3 regions of the Kitasatospora sp. NPDC058243 genome follow, and region 2 is predicted to be linked to each of the others. Evidence: riboswitches for the same ligand, from Rfam matches in the RefSeq annotation. Region 2 holds a riboswitch; each other region holds the start of a gene.
The links. A riboswitch is a leader RNA that binds a small molecule or an ion and turns the genes downstream of it on or off. The one in region 2 is predicted to bind cobalamin.
Positions count from the first base shown of each region.

Region 1 (5,991 bases), on a different contig from region 2:
CCGGATCGGTCTGATCCGGTTCGGCTCCCGGGTCGACACCTACCTGCCGGCCGGCGTCGAGGTCGGCGTCGAGGTCGGCCAGAAGACCACAGCCGGGGTGACGCGCCTTGACCGTGACTGATCCTGAGACAATCGTCGGCCTGGACGACGAGGAGACGGCCCTGCGCCGTCGCCGCTGGGCGCGCGACCGCGAGCTGCGCGCCCCGCGCTCTCCCCAGCACCTGTCCACCGCCGACTTCCTGACCCTGGGGAACGCCGTCTGCGGCTTCCTGGCGATCTACTCGATCACCACCGGGGTCCTCGTCCCGCACATCACCAACCCGGACGCCGCACCCGACCGGCACAGCGCCGCCACCGCGGTCACGCTGCTGCTCATCGGCTCCATGTGCGACCTCTTCGACGGGCTGGTGGCGCGCAAGCTCCGCTCCTCCGCCCTCGGAGCGGAACTGGACAACCTGGCCGACCTGATCAGCTTCGGCATCGCGCCGGCCTACTTCGTCGCCGTCTGGGGCATGGTCTCCCAGGGCTCCAACAGCAAGCTCTCGGCGCTCATCGCGATCACCGTCCTGCTCGCGGTCGTCCTGCGGCTCGCCCGATTCTCCGCCGTCAAGATGCGACCCGGGGTGTTCCAGGGCATGCCCTGCCCGATGGGCGCGATGACGGTGATCGCCATCGTGCTGCTCGACCCGCCGTTCCTGCCCGGTCTGCTCGCCATCTTCGGCGCCGCGTACCTGATGGTCAGCCGGATCGAGTACCCCAAGCCCCAGGGGCTGCTGGCCACCGCCACGCTGTGCTGGATCGTCGTCTCCATCGGCTGCCTCGCGGCCTGGGCGACCGGCCTGCCCGGCGGCGACGCCCTGATGCACGTCGGCGCCTTCGCCCAGATCACGCTCGCCGCGATGGCCCCGCTGCTGGTCATCCGGCGCAAGGTCGGACAGAAGGTCGGCGACGTCCGCGCCAGGCGGGCGGAGTCCCGCCTCGGCTAGTCGTTCCCGTACGCGAGAGGGGCCCAGATCCAGTCGGATCCGGGCCCCTCTTCGTCGTGCCCGCTCTTCGGCGGGCGCTGCTACGCGTCGGCGGGCGCTGCTAGGCGCCGCCGGTGTGCACGCTGAACGCCGAGCGGCGGGCCGCCCGCGCCACGCCCGGATCCGGATGCACGCTCGAGACCGCCGACAGCACCGAGGCCGCCCGCGGGTGCCCCGACTGCCGGGCCCGGGCGAACAGCCGCACCGGATCGCCCGCCGCGGCGCCCTCGACGTGGCCCACCAGCAGCTCCGTCTCGCCGTGGTCCAGCACCGCCGCCGCCGTGTCCACCCACAGCCAGGCCGCGTCCTCCGCCCCCAGCACGTCCGCCGGCGAAACCCCCTCGTCCGAGCGCTCCGCCAGCCACAGCAGCGCGTACGGGCGCAGCACCGGCTCGTCCACCGACCCCCGCACCGCCTGCTCCGCCGGGCCGCCGGCCACCCGCAGCGCCTCGAAGGCCAGCCCGCGCACCAGCGCGTCGTCCCCCTGCGCCGCGTCCAGCAGCTCCGCCACCGCCCGATCGGCCGGACGGGCCGCCACCCAGGCGCGGAACTCGGCCCGCGCCGGGCCCGGCGAATAGTCCGCGCAGGCGTTCAGCAGCTCGAAGGCACTCTGCTCGATGTGCCCGGCCGCGGTCTGCGCGACCGTGCAGATCTCCTCCAGCTTCGCCCGCACCGCCCAGTGGCCCAGCGGCGACAGCTCGGCGGCCTCGTCCCTGCGGACCACGGCCCCGACGGCCGCCAGGCCGTCCAGCATCCAGTCCAGGACCGCGGCCACGTCCGCCGGCGACGGCGGGGTGTCGATCTGCGGCTCCCGGCACGTGCCGCGGACCGCCGACACCGCCGAGGCGGCGTGCGGCACGGGCGACAGGCCCGAACCGTCCGTGCCACCCACCCGGCGCTCGTCCAGACCCCGGCGCAGCAGCTCCAGCAGTTCGCCGTCCGACACCGGACCGGCCACCAGGTGCAGGAACGACAGCAACTGCGGCGCCTGGTCCACCGCCTGGCCGGCCAGCACCGCGAACACGCCCCGCAGAGCGGCCGGCGGCACCGGGGCCAGCAGCGTCCAGGCGTCGAACAGCGCCGACCAGCCGCGGACCACCGCCTCGTCGTCATGCTCCCAGGCGTGCAGGCGCCAGCCCGGGACCGCACCGCCGTCCCTGGCCTCCACCAGGCCGACCAGCAGTGCCTGCCCCCACGCCTTGGCGGCGGCGCCGACCGTCATGGCCAGCGCCCGACCCGCCGCACGGGCGTCGTCGGGCAGCAGCTCGCCCCGCTTGTCGACCTCTTCCAGGTCCCCCGCCCAGCGGGCGATCCGGACGGCGTCCACCAGCATCCGGCGGGCCAGCGGCGCCAGCTCGGCCGGCGCGGGAAAGCCCTCCGGTACGGGAACCCTCCCCCGACCGGGCGCCGCAGCGGGCCCTCGTCGGCGGGGTACCCCGGCCCCGCCCGGCTTGCCGGCGGCGGGCCGGTGGGCCGTACCGGGGAGACGGGTCACCGTCGCACCAGTACCGATCGTCGGAGGGAGCGGGGCATCACGGTCGCGCGGATTCCGAGACGTCACGTCGAGCAGTCTTCCCCTTGTACCGGCCTTCTGTCACATCCGGTTGGCTGTACGGACGGGCGGCCGTCGACGGCGCCTCCCCAAGATCGGGCAACAATCGGGCAACAGAGGCAAACCGCCTGGCCGGAAACAGGTGGCGGGGGCATGCCATCCCGGCTCAACCCTTGCGGCGGCGGTCGCGCTACCCGCCCGACCGGTCACACTCCGTGGCTGACGGGTGAGGTCCGGGTTTCGTACAGAGGCCCTGTCGGTGTGACTTCTCGTGCGGGGGGGGGCTGGGTTCAGAGAAGGGGGGTGAGCCAGCGGCGGAGGAGTTCGGTGTAGTGGGTGGGGGCGGAGTTCCAGAGGGTGGCGTGGTCGGCGCCCGGGAAAGGCCGGAGGCTGACCACGCCGGGGCGGGCGGCGGCGAGGCGCTCGGCGGCGCGGAAGGGGGCGACCTGATCGTCGGGGCTGTGCAGGAGGAGGGTGGGGACGCGCAGGTCGGCGCCCTCGGCGATGCGGCTGAAGTCGGCGAGGTCGACGCCGGTGCGGCCCTCGGCCGCGAGGGCGCCGAGCTCGGCGGCGGCGCCGGTGTAGCCGGCCCGGGCGGCGCCGCGGCGGGCGGTGGCGGGCAGGTCGAGGACCGGCGAGTCCAGGACGAGGCCGCTGATGGCATGGGCCCAGGCGGAGCGGGAGGCCGTCTGGAGGGCCATGGTGGCGCCGAGGGACCAGCCGTACAGGATGACCCGGCCGGCGCCGCTGTCGAGGGCGAGCCGGACCGCCGACTCGACGTCGCGCCACTCGGTCTCGCCGAAGTGGCCGAGCCCGTCCGGCGAGGCGGGGGCGCCCTGGTCGCCCCGGTAGGTGACGGCGAGGGCGGGCAGGGCGAGGCGGTCGAGGACGGGGAGGATCGGGAGGGTCTGCTGCCGGTCGGCGCCGGGGCCGTGGACGAGGATCACCCAGGTGCCGCGTTTGCCGTCGAGGCGCCAGGCGGGGAGGGCGCCGAGTTCGCCGTCGGCGGCGGTGTCGGTGAAGGGGAGGCCGAGCGCCTCCGTGGGGTCGCCGAGGTGGACGCGGGGGGTGAAGCGGACCTCGGTGCCGGGGGTGAGGGTGCCCCGGTCGGCGCGGACGAGGCGACGGGTGACACCGTTCTCGTCGCTGTGCAGGACGTCCTCGACGACGGCGTGGCCGTGGTCGTCCCACTCCACGGCCCATCGGCCGGGGCGCAGGCTCTCGGGGCGGCGGTTGAAGGTGATCCGGCCCGCGGCGAGGCTCCGCACCAGGACGGGGCCCGACTCCCGGACGGCGCTCGCCGGGTGGACCAGCCGTTCGGAGGCCCGACGGCCGATCACCAGGACGGCGGCCCCGGCGCCGACGACGGCGGCCGCCACGACGGCCGCGGTTCCCCAACGCATATCGCTCCCCGCTCTGCTGGTCTTGGCTGGTCTTGGACCGGACGGTGTCCGGGCGGTGTCCGGGCGCTGCTCGGACGGTGTTCGGGCACCAGTTCACCGGGGGGCCGCGCGGGCGGCCACCGGGCTGGGCCGTCCGGGGTACGGCGGGGCGTCGGGCGGGGCGGGCGTCAGGCGGGCCTCGGGCGGGCGAGAACGGCACCGGCGACAGGGCTCCGAGGTGTGACCAACCCCTCCGTGACCTCGGTTGACTCCCGGTTCGGCCGCGTGATGGGATCCTGGGGCCAAACGGAGGCATGCAGAGGAAGCCGGTGCGAGTCCGGCGCGGTCCCGCCACTGTCACCGGGGAGCACGCTCGGAACATTGCCACGGCGGACCGTCAGAAGCCGCTGGAAGGCCCGGGGGTGCGTCCGACCCGGAAGCCAGGAGACTCTCGCCCCCGGTACGTCGATCCAGGGCGCGGACCCTGAGTGAGGACACGCACGCGATGCAGGCTGCCCCGACCCGCCGGACCCCACGCGGCCTTCCGCCGAACCCGCCGTGCGCCCGCTGACCCGCGCCGCCGCGTTCGCGCTCGGCGCCGCCGCGGGCTTCGCCGCGGACGCCCGCTTCGCCGACCCCCGGCGCGGCCACCCGGTGGCCGTCTTCGGCGGCGCGGCGACCCGGCTGGAGCGGCGGGTGTGGCAGGACGACCGGGTGGCCGGCGCCGGGTACACGGCGCTGTGCGTGGGCGCGGTCGCGGCCGGCGCGGTGGCCCTGGACCGTACGGTGGGCCGGCGTCCGCTGGGCCGGGCCGCGCTGGCGGCCGCCGCGACCTGGACGGTGCTGGGCGGCACCTCGCTGACCCGGGAGGCGCGCACCATCGGCCGGTCGCTGGCCACGGGCGACCTGACGGCCGCGCGGGAACGGCTGCCGCACCTGTGCGGGCGGGATCCGAGCGCGCTGGACGGGCCGCAGATCGCCCGCGCGGTGGTCGAGTCGGTCGCCGAGAACACGGCGGACGCCGTGGTGAACGCGCTGGTCTGGGGCACGCTGGCGGGCACGCCGGGGCTGCTGGCGTTCCGCGCGGTGAACACGCTGGACGCGATGGTCGGCCACCGCTCGCCGCGGTACGCCCGGTTCGGCTGGGCCTCGGCCCGGCTGGACGACGTGGCGGGCTGGCCGGGCGCCCGGCTGACGGCGCTGCTCACGGTGGCCGCCGCGCCGCAGCCGAAAACGGCCTGGCGGGTCTGGCGGCGGGACGGTTCGGCGCACCCGAGCCCGAACGCGGGCCAGGCGGAGGCGGCCTTCGCGGGCGCGGTGGGCGTCCGGCTGGGCGGGACCCTCCAGTACGGGGAGCGGGTGGAGCACCGGCCGGTGCTGGGCGCGGAGTTGCGCCCGGTGACGGTGGACGACATCGAGCGGGCCTGCGTGCTCTCCCGGCGGGTGGGCGCGCTGGCCCTGGGTACGACGGTCGCGGGGCACGTCGCGCTGCGCTTGCTGACGACACGGTGGAGGGGAAGGGCATGAGCAACGCACTGCTGGTCGCCGGGACGACCTCGGACGCGGGCAAGAGTGTGGTGACCGCGGGCATCTGCCGCTGGCTGGCCCGGCAGGGGGTGCGGGTCGCGCCGTTCAAGGCGCAGAACATGTCGCTGAACTCCTTCGTCACCGCCGACGGCGCCGAGATCGGCCGGGCGCAGGCGATGCAGGCGCAGGCGGCCCGGGTGGAGCCGGAGGCGGCGATGAACCCGGTGCTGCTGAAGCCGGGCGCGGACGGCCGCAGCCAGGTGGTGCTGCTGGGCCGGCCGGTCGCCGAGGTGGGCGCGCTGGACTACCGCGAGCGCAAGCCCGTCCTGCTGGAACGGTCGCTGGAGTGCCTGGCGGATCTGCGCCGCCGCTACGAGGTGGTGGTCTGCGAGGGCGCCGGTTCGCCCGCCGAGATCAACCTGCGGGACCGGGACATCGCCAACATGGGCCTGGCGACGGCCGCCGGGCTGCCGGTGGTGGTGGTCGGGGACATCGACCGCGGCGG
Region 1 covers NZ_JBHVWW010000007.1:71,129-77,119, forward strand. Annotated here, with positions in the region: gene ACFVX9_RS07510 (phosphatidylserine decarboxylase) at 1-121, shown strand, start outside; gene ACFVX9_RS07515 (CDP-alcohol phosphatidyltransferase family protein) at 108-986, shown strand; gene ACFVX9_RS07520 (hypothetical protein) at 1,087-2,520, opposite strand; gene ACFVX9_RS07525 (alpha/beta hydrolase family protein) at 2,868-3,980, opposite strand; cobalamin riboswitch at 4,278-4,410, shown strand; gene ACFVX9_RS07530 (cobalamin biosynthesis protein) at 4,518-5,486, shown strand; gene ACFVX9_RS07535 (cobyric acid synthase) at 5,483-5,991, shown strand, end outside.
Region 1: linked by a shared signal. The riboswitch ahead of ACFVX9_RS07530 (cobalamin biosynthesis protein) and the one ahead of ACFVX9_RS09805 (prenyltransferase/squalene oxidase repeat-containing protein) in region 2 are both predicted to bind cobalamin.

Region 2 (5,991 bases):
GACCCCGAGAGGAGAGCTCCGATGACCGACACCCCGGCGCCCGCGCGCCCGGCCCGCCGCACCCTCGGCTCGATCGCCGCCGCCGTTGCCCTGACCGCCGGCCTGCTCGGCGTCTCCGCCGTCCAGGCCCCGAAGGCGCAGGCCGCCGCCTGCGACGGCACCACCGGCGTCACCGTCGTGGTCGACTTCACCGCCGTCGGCGGCGGTATCCAGACCGGCTGCGCACCCGGCGACCCCGCCAGCGGCCTGGCCGCGCTGACCGGCGCCGGGTTCGCGTACACCTTCCACCCGCGCTACCCGGGCTTCGTCTGCACCATCAACGCCCTGCCGACGACCTGCACCAACCCCACCGGCAGCGCCTACTGGTCGTACTGGCACGCCCAGCACGGCGGCCCCTGGTCGTACAGCAACCTGGGCGCGGGCAGCTACAACCCGGCACCCGGCGACGTCGAGGGCTGGTCCTTCGGCGCCGGCGCCCAGCCGGGCGTCACCGCGCCCTGACCTCCGGAGACACCCCGGTGCCCCGGCCCCCCCGGAAGGGGGGCCGGGGCACCGGCGGTGCGGGGTTCAGACGGCGCGGGACGTTCGGCGCCGCCGGGCGAGCGAAGGGGCGAATGCCAGGTCGGCGGATCACCGCTACCTGGTCCAGGGCATTTCCGTCGACCCGGTGGGCCGGTACCAGGTGATGCCCCACTCCGCGCCCCAGTCCTTGCCGGTCCAGTCGTAGGCGGGTGTCCAGAGTGGCCGGGCCGGTTGAGGTCCCCACTCCTCCGGGTCCGGGCGCACCAGCAACTCGTCCTCATGGGCGTAGCCGCCGGTGAGTACGGTCGCCACGAACTCCGCGAAGCCGCCGTCGAAACGGTCGAGCGCACCGTCGTCGACGCCACCGAAGTCGCAGAAGACGGCCACCGGCCACTGCTCCGGGTCCGGGCCGTCGGTCAGCCAGCAGCAGTAGTTGTGGTTGCTGTTCATGCCCCAGGGCAGCAGCCCGCCCGGGTCCGGGAACACAGGGGTGCGCTCCTGGTCCCAGAACTCGTCCTCGCCCTCGACCTGCCCCCGGAACTCGGTGTCGCTCTCGAAACGCCACCCCGCCAGGCCGCCCGGCGAACCGGCTCCGTGGGAGCGCTCCGTCGGCGACCGCACACCCCACTCGCCGTTCAGGTTCACCGCACCGTACAGATCGACGAACGCCCGTTATTCCGACGGCAGTTGGACCCCGAGCTCGGCCGGTGCCAGCTCCCACGGCACCCGCGCCGGGGTGTACACCGGCTCGCCCATGATCGCCCGCAGTCGGTCCCATGCCTCGGTCATTACCCGACCCCTCTCCGGCCGCCCGTCGTCAGAAGCTGCACTTTAGGCGACGGCTCCGACAAGCCACTGACCCGACCGGAAGACCGCCGGCTGACGGGCCCCGCTCGATCTCAACGGTCCGAACGGGCGGGCTGGATGATCACTCGTCCGGACGTTTCCAGGACGGCGGTTTGGCTGTTGCGTGATCGTGAACTCGGCTAAGAGGTGGGGGACTTGAGGCGAATTGCCCTGACCGGCAGGGGCGCCGGGACGTGCGAGCGGCCCCGCGCACCGGAGTCGGTGCGCGGGGCCGCTGTGGGGCACCGGGTGGTTCAGCAGTGGGGCAGGCCGGGCACGTCGTGGAACATCGTCGCGCCGTCCCCGCTGCTACCCGGCGTCCAGGGTCTTCGGATCAGTTGCCGTAGCGGAGCGAGACGGTGTCGCCGAGGTGGACGGTGGTGGCCCGGGTGGCGGTGGTGGCGGTGGTGCCGTCCAGGGTGATCTTCCAGGTGGAGGAGCCGCTGTTGGCGGTGCCGTTGATCGCGGTGACGGCGCCGGTGCCGGAGGACGGGGTGACGGCGGTGACGCAGCCGGCGGGGGTCGCGGATGCGGCGGCGTCGAGGACGTCGCCGAGGGTTGCGGTGGTGCCGGTCGGGGTGAGGGTGACGGCGCAGACCTTGAGGGGGTTGGTGCCGTCGTCGATGACCAGCGCGAGCTTGGCGGCGGTGCCGGGGACGAAGGTGGTGGCGGCGGCCCAGGCCGGCTCGCCGGCGGTGGTCGGGGCCGGCGGGGTGGCGGTGAAGCCGGCGCCGGCGACGGCGCGCAGGCCGTCGACGGAGGCGTAGGGGGAGGGGGTGGTGTCGGTGGGCAGGTACTTGAAGCCGCCGCCGGGCTTGAACTGCTGGGCGATCAGGAAGTCGACGGGGCTCTTGCCGGTGCCGCTGGTGAAGTCGGCGCCCTGGGGGTTGATGCCGCAGGCGTTGAGGCCGGAGACGGCCCAGCCGTTGGAGTCGGTGTTGACGCCGAACATGGCGTTGAAGGCGCCGGAGGCGGTGAGCTTGCCCTTGAGGAAGTTCTTGGCGGCGACGATCGCCGGGTCGGTGGCGGGGACGCCCCCGGTGCAGAGCGAGGCCATGGCGGCGCCGGTCATGTCGATGTCGCTGCCTTGGGCGAGGGCGTTCGGGTCGCCTGCGGCCTTGCTGAAGTTCCAGCCGCCGTCGTTGTGCTGGTTGGCGCGCACCGCCGTGACGGAGGCGTCGAGCAGCGGCTGCGGGACGCGGGGGTTGCCGGCCTGGGTCTTGGCGCCCGCGAGGGCGAGGAGGCCGAAGACGGTGCCGTTGAAGTTGGCGGACGGGCCGTAGTAGCCGAGTTCGGCGGTCTGCCAGTAGGTGGCGAGGTCGGCGACGAGGTTGCGGCCCGGGCCGACCCGGGCGGGGTCGATGCCGGCGGCGTAGGCGTTGAGGATGCCGCGCTCGTAGTCCGTGACGACCGGTGAGGCGCTCGGCCAGCCGGGGGCGGCGAGTTGGCCGCGGTACACCAGGCGGGCGTTCTTGGTGGGGTCGCCGCCGGGGGTGACGTCGGCGGCGGCCGTGCCGGCGGCCGCGAGTGCGCTGAACGCCCACTCGTTGGAGAGCCCGCCGCCGGTGACGTAGCTGCCGTCGGCGGCCTGGAGCGACTTCAGGTAGGTGACGCCGGTGCTCTTCGAGGTGGCTATCTGGGTGGGGCTGGCCGTCGCGTGGGCGGGGACGGCGGAGAGCAGGAGTGCGCCGGCCGTCAGGGCGACGGAGGCGGCGCGGGAGGGGGCGGTCCGCGAGGAGGTGGTCTGCGAGGGGGTGGTTCGCGAGGGGGCGAGGAGGGACACGGGACAGGCTCCTTGGGGTGGCGGGCGCCGACCCTGCCCCGGAGTTCCGGCGTCCGTTCAAGGGCGCGCGACTGCCGGAGCGGTCGCCGCCCGGATCGCGTGGGCCGGCTTTCGCCATGGTGCGCGGCCGGGCGGGCATTCGGGCTCAGGGCGGCACGATGGCCACCCCACACCGCTGCGCGTCAGCCCCGGATTCGCACCGGGTTCCCCCGCTCGGCCACCGCGGACGCTACCGCACGGCGCACCGGCGCACGAGGTGGTGTGATCGACATGACGACCCGTTGACTCCTGTTCTACCGGCGTGGTCTGATGAACCGATTTTTTGCCCTCGGCATTCAGGGGAAGCCGGTCCAACTCCGGCGCTGACCCGCAACCGTGGACCCACCTGTGGTGGGTGAGCCGGAATGCCTGGACCGGGGGCCTGTTCACAGAGCACTTGCGTCGTCGCGGACTACGACGCGGTCCGGACGGTCCCTGCCCAGGAGACCGTCGGCTGCGCCGTTGCGTCCCGCGTCGACCGACCAGGGAGTCGTCGTGAGGGTCAGCAGCAGTCGCACACGTCACAGGAACCGGGACCTCGCCTCCGTGGTGGTCGCCGGTGCTGTCGCGGTCGCCGCCTGCGGAAGCGTCCTGTTCGGGCGCCCCGGCACCGCGGCCGCCGACCCGATCGAGCAGTGCACGGCGACGACGGGCGCGATCGTCGCCGTCGACTTCACCCACTGGGGCGGCGGCGTCGTCCGGGGCTGCGACGCCCACCCCACGACCGGGATGAACCTGCTGCACGCCGCCGGCTTCACCACCGCCGGAACCGAGCACGACGGACCCGCCTTCATCTGCCGCCTCGGAACCGGGACCTTCAACAGCGGCACCCAGTACCCGACGCCGGCCGAGGAACCCTGCGTCAACACCCCGCAGGCCACCGCGTACTGGTCGTACTGGATCGCCGAACCCGGCCAACAGGCCTGGTCCTACAGCCGGTTCGGCGCCGGGACGCAGAAGCCCAAGCCCGGCGAGGTCGAGGCCTGGGTGTACGGCGGCACCGACATCGGCGGCACCAGCGGGGCACCGGGCTTCACCCCGGACTCCGTGAGAGCGAAGAGCGGTGGTTCGTCGGCTTCGCCGTCCGCCTCGCCATCCGCCTCGCTGTCACCCTCGGCGACCCCGACCCCGACCCCGACCCCGACCCCGACTCCGACACCGACCCCGACTCCGACCGGGCCGACCTCGACCGGGCCGTCCGCCACCGGTGACCCGGCGGCCGCCGTGGCCTGGCTGGCCCGCCAACTCGTCGGCGGCGACCACATGGAGAACTGGGCCGTCGAGGGGCCGGACTACCCCCGGACCGCCCTCACCGCCATCGCCCTCGCCGCCGCCGGCACGCAGGACCCGGCGCTGCGCAGGACGACCGCCTTCCTCGCCGCCCACACCGACGCCTTCCTGTACCCCGACGGACCGGCCGGCCAGCCCGATGCGAGGGCCGCCGCACTGCTGGCCCTCGTCGCCGAGAGCGCCGGCAGCGATCCCCGGGCCTTCGGCGGCCGGGACCTGATCGCCGCGCTCACCGGCCACGTCTGCACGGCGGCGGGGGAGAACGGCAGGTGCACCGCCGCCGGGGACTTCCTCGGCGCGGCCTCGCCCTGGGTCCAGTCCCTCGGCGTCATCGCCCTCCAACGCGCCGGTGTCACGCCACCCGCCCCGGCGCTCGCCCGCTTCACGGCGCTCCAGTGCGCCGACGGCGGGGTGGCCGGATCGATGATCGTCGCCGGCGAGCACTGCGAGTCCGACCCGCTCACCACCGGCCTCGCGGTGCTCGCCCTTCGCACGGCCGCCGGGTACGAGACGGCGGCGAAGAAGGCTTCGGACCAGCTCGCGGCCGGACAGCAGGCCGACGGATCCCTGCTCCCGTACCTCGGCGCCCCCGGCGACACCATCAGCACCGCGAGCGCGGCCCAGGCGTTCAAGGCCACCGGACAGGACACCCGCCGGGCCGCCGCCACGGCCTGGCTCGCCGCCCGGCAGGGCGCGGACGGCGGCTTCGGCCCCGACGCGTCGACCACCGACCCGGACCCGGCCGCCACCGAGCAGGCGATCCTGGCCCTGACCGGCACCGACCTCACCAGCGTCCGGCACAACCCGGACGCCACCACCCCGCCGACGACGCCCGCCACCACGAAGCCCGCCGGAAGAACCCCCGACGCCGCCAAGGGCAGCGCCTACCTCACCGACCCGTCCCGCCTGATCAACGGCCGCTACTACGAGGGCTTCCCGGCCTTCGCCGACTTCGGTCTCACCATCGACGGCGCCTACGCCCTCGCGGCCACCGGCACCGACGACGCCGCGCTGCGCAGGATCGTCGACTTCCTGGACCAGCCGGGCAAGGACGCCGGTGAGCGCACCGTCAACGACTGGACCGGCATCGGCACCGAGTACGCAGGCGGCGGCTCGATCGGAAAGGAGGCGCTGCTCGCCGAGGCGGTCGGCCGCAACCCGCGCGCCTTCGGCGGCCACGACCTGATCGCCGCCCTGGCCGCCCTCGTGTGCACCAAGGCCGACCAGAGCACCGGCTGCGCGGCGCCCGGCAACTACACCTACGCCACCTCGGTGTTCTCCCAGGCGCTCGGCATCATGGCCCAGCTCCGGGCCGGGGACTCGACGAACGCCGCTCCCGCGATCGCCTACCTGAAGGGCCTCCAGCACCAGGACGGCTCCTGGCCGAGCCTGATCCCCGCCACCGGTGACTCCGACGTGGACAGCACGGCGATGGCCGTCATGGCCCTCGCCCTCGTGCCGGGGGACGAGGCCGCGCGGGCCGTCGACCAGGGCCTCGGCTGGCTCGCCGC
Region 2 covers NZ_JBHVWW010000010.1:34,208-40,198, forward strand. Annotated here, with positions in the region: gene ACFVX9_RS09790 (flagellar hook-length control protein FliK) at 22-501, shown strand; gene ACFVX9_RS09795 (hypothetical protein) at 637-1,167, opposite strand; gene ACFVX9_RS09800 (hypothetical protein) at 1,703-3,067, opposite strand; cobalamin riboswitch at 3,285-3,361, opposite strand; cobalamin riboswitch at 3,439-3,582, shown strand; gene ACFVX9_RS09805 (prenyltransferase/squalene oxidase repeat-containing protein) at 3,686-5,991, shown strand, end outside.

Region 3 (5,991 bases), on a different contig from region 2:
GTGGGGGCGGTGACGGTCACCTTCAGCGAGTCGCCGACCAGCCGGAACTCGCAGGTCAGGACGGAGCCTGGCACCGCCTGCTGGAGCAGGATGGCGCAGGCCTCGTCGACCGCGATCCGCAGGTCCTCGATCTCGTCGAGGGTGAAGTCGAGCCGTGCCGCCAGGCCGGCCGTCGCTGTTCGCAGGACCGAGAGGTAGGCACCCGCCGCGGGCAGCCGGACCTCCACGAAGTCCTGCACTCCGGGCTCGCCGTCGATCTGGGACACCCTCACCTCCTGGGTGACGCGCTGTGCTTCCGGGCCGGTGGCCGCGGCACTGTCTGTTGCTTGGCTCAACTGCTTCGCCCCAACTGTCCAGAGGGGTGGTGCGGTACGTACCGGTCATACCCTTCGCGGGGCGACCGGACGCCGCGTATCCGCCTGAGACCTTACCGCCTTCCGCACGCCGGCCGGGGCTCGGGAGTCACTCATGGTAAGCCATCGCGACGCAGGGTGGCAGGGGTTCGGGCGGTCCGTTCAGTGACCGCCGCCGGCGGCGGCGAGCGCCTCGCCGGTGAGCCGGTAGACGGTCCAGCCGTCCATCGGCACCGCGCCGAGGGACTTGTAGAAGTCGATCGAGGGCGTGTTCCAGTCGAGCACCGACCACTCCACCCGCGCGTAGCCGCGCTCGACGGCGATCCGCGCCAGTTCCAGCAGCAGCGCCTTGCCGTGGCCGCCGCCGCGGGACTGCGGGCGGACGTACAGGTCCTCCAGGTAGATCCCGTGGGTGCCGCGCCAGGTCGAGAAGTTGAGGAACCAGACCGCGAAGCCGACCGGCTCGCCGGTGGCGTCGTCCTCGGCGATCAGGCCGAACAGCGCCGGGTTGGCGCCGAACAGGGCGTCGCGCAGCTGCTCCTCGGTGGCCACGGCCTCCTGCGGGGCCTTCTCGTACTCCGCGAGCTCGCGGATCAGGGCGAGGATGACGGGAACGTCGGTCACGACGGCGGTGCGGATCATGCCGCGAGCCTACTGCGCGCCCCCGCCCCCGGCCCAGGCCCTGATCGGGGCCCGGGCCGGGGGCGGGCGGGTCAGCGGGCGGGGACGGTGCGCAGGTAGTCGGCCAGCGCGGTGATCGCGGCCGGGTTGCGCGGGCTCTCCACCAGGTCGACGTAGTCCAGGACGAAGATCCGGTCGTTCCTGACCGCCGAGACGCCGGCCAGCGGCGGGAAGGACTTCAGGAAGGCGCGCTTGGCGTCGGCGCCGGTCTCGCCGTAGTTGTTGATCAGGATCACCTCGGGGTCGCGCTGCACCACGCTCTCCCAGCCGACGGTGACCCAGGTGTCCGCGAGGTCGCCCATCACGTTGGCCCCGCTGGCCTTGGCGATGATCTCGTCGGCCGCGGCGAACTTCCCGGCGGTGTACGGCTTGTCCTGCCCGCTGTCGTACAGGAACACGGACGGCCGGCGCTCGGGCTGCGGGGCGGCGGCGACCTGCGCCTTGAAACCGGCGACCAGCTTGTCCGCCCGGTCGCGGACGTCGAAGATCTCGCCGAGGTTGGCCAGGTCGGTGTAGAGCGCGTCCAGCGGGGACATCACACCGCGCTCGGTGCCCTTGCCGCTGCGGCAGGACTCGCTGAGCACGTACGAGGCGATGCCGAGGTCCCCCAGCGCCTGCGGGGTGAAGCCGCGGCCCTCGTCGAAGCCGTAGTGCCAGCCGGCGAAGACCAGGTCGGCCTTGGCGCCCAGCACGATCTCCTTGGTGATCTCCTTCTTGGAGAGCCACGCGGTCTGCTGGTAGCCGTCCTTCCAGGCGACTTGGTCGACCCGGCCCTTGTCGTCGGGCATCACGTAGCCGGCCATCCGGTCGGCCAGGCCGAGGGCGAGCATCAGCTCGGTGATGCCGACGTCGTTGGTCACCGTCCGGGCGGGCTTCTGCGGGAAGGTGAGCTTGGTGCCGCAGTTCTCCACGGTCACCGGGTAGTGGGCGGAGGCGGCGGTGGCGTCGCCGCTCGGGGCGATCTCGGCGCCGCAGGCGGTGAGCCCGAGGGTGAGCAGGGCGGTGATGGCAACGGCCTTGGTGCGCACGGGGGTTCCTTCGGGGGGTGGGTCAGATCCGGTCGAAGAGCAGTTGGACGGCGCCGGTCACCGGGTGCCGGACGGGGGTGGCCCGGACGCCGAACACCTCGGCCAGCAGGGCGGGTCGGAGCACCTCGGCGGGCGGCCCCGAGGCGACGATCCGGCCGGCCCGCAGCACGTACAGCAGGTCGCAGTGGCCGGCCGCCAGGTTGAGGTCGTGCAGCGCGGTGAGCACCGTCGGGCCGGCCTCCCGGACCAGCGCCAGCACGTCCAACTGGTGGGCGATGTCCAGGTGGTTGGTGGGCTCGTCCAGCACCAGCAGCCGGGGCTCCTGGACCAGCGCGCGGGCGATCAGCACCCGCTGCTTCTCGCCGCCGGACAGGCTCAGGAAGCCCCGCCCGGCCAACTGCTCGGCGCCGACCTTGCGCAGCGCCTCGGTGCAGCGGGCGTGGTCGTCCGCGCCCGGGCCGCCCAGGCCGCGCCGGTGCGGCAGCCGGCCCATGGCGACCACCTCGGCCACCGTGAAGTCGAACTCGGCGGAGTGCTCCTGGGGGAGCGCGGCCACCCGCCGGGCGGCCTCGCGCGCGGTCAGCGCGTGCAGGTCCGTGCCGTCCAGCAGGACGGCCCCGGCGGCCGGCCGCAACGCCCGGTAGACGCAGCGCAGCAGCGTCGACTTGCCGCTGCCGTTCGGTCCGATCAGCCCGACCACCTGCCCGGCGGCGGCGTCCAGGGCGACGTCGTGGACCAGCCGGGCACCGGCCAGCTCGACCGAGACGGAGTCCAGGGCGAGATCCATCAGCGGCCTCCGAAGGAATAGCCGCGACGGCGCATCAGCAGCAGGAAACAGGGCACCCCGAGCACCGCGGTGACCACCCCGACCGGCAGTTCGGCGGGCGCCAGCAGGGTGCGCGAGACGATGTCCACCCAGACCAGCAGCAGCGCCCCGGCGAGCGGCGCGACCAGCAGCACCCGGCGGTGCCCGGCGCCGACCAGCATCCGGGCCAGGTGCGGCACCATCAGCCCGACGAAGCCGATCGCCCCGCTGACGGCCACCACCGTGCCGGTGACGGCGGCGGTCACCACGAACAGCTCGCGGCGCAGCCGGTCCGGGTCCACGCCCAGCGAGGCGGCCGTCTCGTCGCCCATGGCGAGCGCGTCCAGCCGGCCGGCGGCGCAGGCCAGGTACGCCAGGCCGGCCAGCACGGTGGTGGCGGCGATCGGCACCGAGCCCCAGGTGGCGCCGCCGAGGCTGCCGAGCAGCCACATCATGGCGTCCCTGGCGGCCTCGCCGCGGGCGGCCGCGAAGACCATCAGCGCGGTGACGGCGGAGAAGCCGTAGGAGAGCGCGGTGCCGGTGAGCACCAGCCGCAGCGGGGTGAGCCCGTAGGCCGTCCGCGCCGCGAGGTAGACCAGCACCATGGCGACCAGCGCGGAGCCGAACGCGGAGGCCGAGATCGCCCACACCCCGAGCGAGGCGAAGGCGCCGAGCAGCAGCACCGCGTTGGCGCCGACGGCCGCGCCGGAGGAGATGCCGAGCACGAACGGGTCGGCCAGCGCGTTGCGCACCAGGGCCTGGACGGCGACCCCGGTGGCGGCCAGCCCGGCGCCGACCACGGCGGCCAGCACGGCACGTGGCAGCCGGATCTCCCAGACGATCGCGTAGGCGGCGGCCTCGTCCGCCTCCAGCCGTCCGCCCGTCAGCCCGGCGGCCAGCAGCCGCAGGACGCGGGGCAGGCCGATCCCGGAGGCGCCCAGCGCCACGCCGCAGAGCAGCGAGAGCAGCAGGGCGGCGGCCAGGCCGACGGCGAGCGGGAGGGCGGGTATTCGGCGGGCGGGCGGGCTCGTTGCGCCACTGCCCGCGGCTGCGGTGCTGCTCACGGTGCGCCTTGCCTCGGGCCGCGGGTGCGCGGGGGCGGCACCGGTCGGGCGCGGGCCCGGGCGCCATCCCCTCGCAGTCCACGGCGAGTTGTCGGGAGTTCAGCGGCCGGGGGCGATCGGGCTGGCGCGGCCCAGGGGGCCGTGCTCACCGTTGCGGGTCAGCGCCGGATTCACACCGGACTTCCCCCTCGGACGCCCTGGCAGCATAACAGCCACTCAGGCTAGGCAACCCTTACCGGGCTCGGGTGGGGCGTGAACGCACGACCGCCCCCGTCCGGGCTCGCGGACGGGGGCGGTCGGGTGGCGACGCGTCAGGCTCAGGCCTGCTTGGTCTCCCAGAAGATCTTGTCGACCTCGGCGATCAGGTCCAGCAGGGCCTGGCCGGTGGCGGGGTCGGTGGACGCCTTGGCGGCCGAGGCGGCCTTCAGGGTGTCGTTGATCAGCTGGTGCAGCTGCGGGTACTTCTCGAAGTGCGGGGCCTTGAAGTAGTCGCTCCACAGCACCGAGATGTGGTGCTTGACGGCCTCGGCACGCTGCTCCTTGATGATCAGGGCGCGGGTGCGGAAAGCCGGGTCCTCGTTGGCCTGGTACTTCTCCTGGGTGCCCTTGACCGACTCGGCCTCGATCCGGGCCTGCGCCGGGTCGTACACGCCGCAGGGCAGGTCACAGTGGGCGTGGGCGGTGGCGCGCGGTGCAAACAGACGAGAGAACATGGGAGTCCTTCCTTAGATCGTCTTCCCGCGCCCGAGATTACCCTTCCGCCCCCGGGGTTTCGCGATCGGGCGGTGGGCCTAGGGCAAAAGGCGGACCCGGAACCGGGGTAATCCGGACATCGAACGGATCGAACGGGGTGACGGTCCGTACGGCAGACTGGGACCGGTCGGTCCGGGAGGAGGAGTCGTGGCGCGGAGCACGGAACCGGCGGGCACGGAACCCCGGGGGCGGGGCGGCGGCGCGGTGCCGTTCGGGCTGGTCGACGTGGCGGGCCCGTCGATGGTCCCGACCCTGCGCGAGGGCGACCAGTTGCTGGTGCGCTACGGCGCGCCGATCCGGCCCGGCGCGGTGGTGCTCTTCCGGCACCCCTTCCAGCAGGACCTGCTGGTGGTGAAGCGGGCCGCCGAGCGGCGTCCGAGGGGCTGGTGGCTGTTGTCCGACAACCGGCCGGTGGACAGCGACAGCCGCAGCTACGGCCCGGTCCCGGACGAACTGGTGCTCGGCCGGGTGCTGCTGAGGCTGCGCCCGCGCCCGGCCTGGCTGGCGCCGGGGCGGCGGCTGGAGCGGCTGCTGCTGAGCACCCGGCTGGCCCGGGTGCCGGGCCTGGCCCGCCGCCTGGGCGTCTGGGCGGAGCAGCTCTGACCCCCTGGGCCCTGCCGGGGACCTAGCCGGCGGCGCCGAGTGCCGCGGCCTCGGCCTCCTGGCGCTTGCGGGCCCGGTACGCGGCGACGTTGGCGCGGGTCGCGCAGCGGTCCGAGCAGTAGCGGCGGGAGCGGTTGGTCGAGGTGTCCAGGTAGGCGTTGCGGCAGGGCGCGGCCTGGCAGATGCCGAGCCGGTCGGCGCCCAGCTCGGTCAGGTGGACGGCCAGGCCCATGCAGGCGACCGCGCTGAAGTGCGCGGTGGCGGTCGGCGAGTTGTCGGCCAGGTGCAGGTGCCAGCGCGGCCGGCCGGCGTCGTCCAGGTAGTCGTGCCCGGAGACCAGCGGGCTGACCGGGTACTCCATCAGCAGGCTGTTCAGCAGGTCGACGCCCCGGATCTCGTCGCCCTCGGCGGCGGCCTCGAAGACCCCGCGCAGCCTGGTCCGCACCGCCCGCAGCCGGGGCAGGTCGGACTCGTCGGCCTGTGCGGCGGCCCGCGAGGAGTCGGAGAACAGGCCGCGCACCGCGTCCACGGACGTCAGCGTGTCGGTGCCGCGTTCGGGCTCCTCGGTGTTCACCAGCCGAACGGCGAGATCGGCGTACGAGGCGAGCTCCACGGAGGTCCTTCCAAAAGGTCGGTAACGGGCTGATTGCGTCCAGCCTATTACCTGGGTGGGGAAAACGTCGGCGCCCGGCAGGAGCAGCCTG
Region 3 covers NZ_JBHVWW010000006.1:71,421-77,411, forward strand. Annotated here, with positions in the region: gene ACFVX9_RS06645 (hypothetical protein) at 1-266, opposite strand, end outside; gene ACFVX9_RS06650 (GNAT family N-acetyltransferase) at 516-995, opposite strand; gene ACFVX9_RS06655 (ABC transporter substrate-binding protein) at 1,067-2,062, opposite strand; gene ACFVX9_RS06660 (ABC transporter ATP-binding protein) at 2,085-2,849, opposite strand; gene ACFVX9_RS06665 (FecCD family ABC transporter permease) at 2,849-3,931, opposite strand; cobalamin riboswitch at 4,021-4,160, opposite strand; gene sodN (superoxide dismutase, Ni) at 4,249-4,644, opposite strand; gene sodX (nickel-type superoxide dismutase maturation protease) at 4,832-5,287, shown strand; gene ACFVX9_RS06680 (CGNR zinc finger domain-containing protein) at 5,310-5,900, opposite strand.
Region 3: linked by a shared signal. The riboswitch ahead of ACFVX9_RS06665 (FecCD family ABC transporter permease) and the one ahead of ACFVX9_RS09805 (prenyltransferase/squalene oxidase repeat-containing protein) in region 2 are both predicted to bind cobalamin.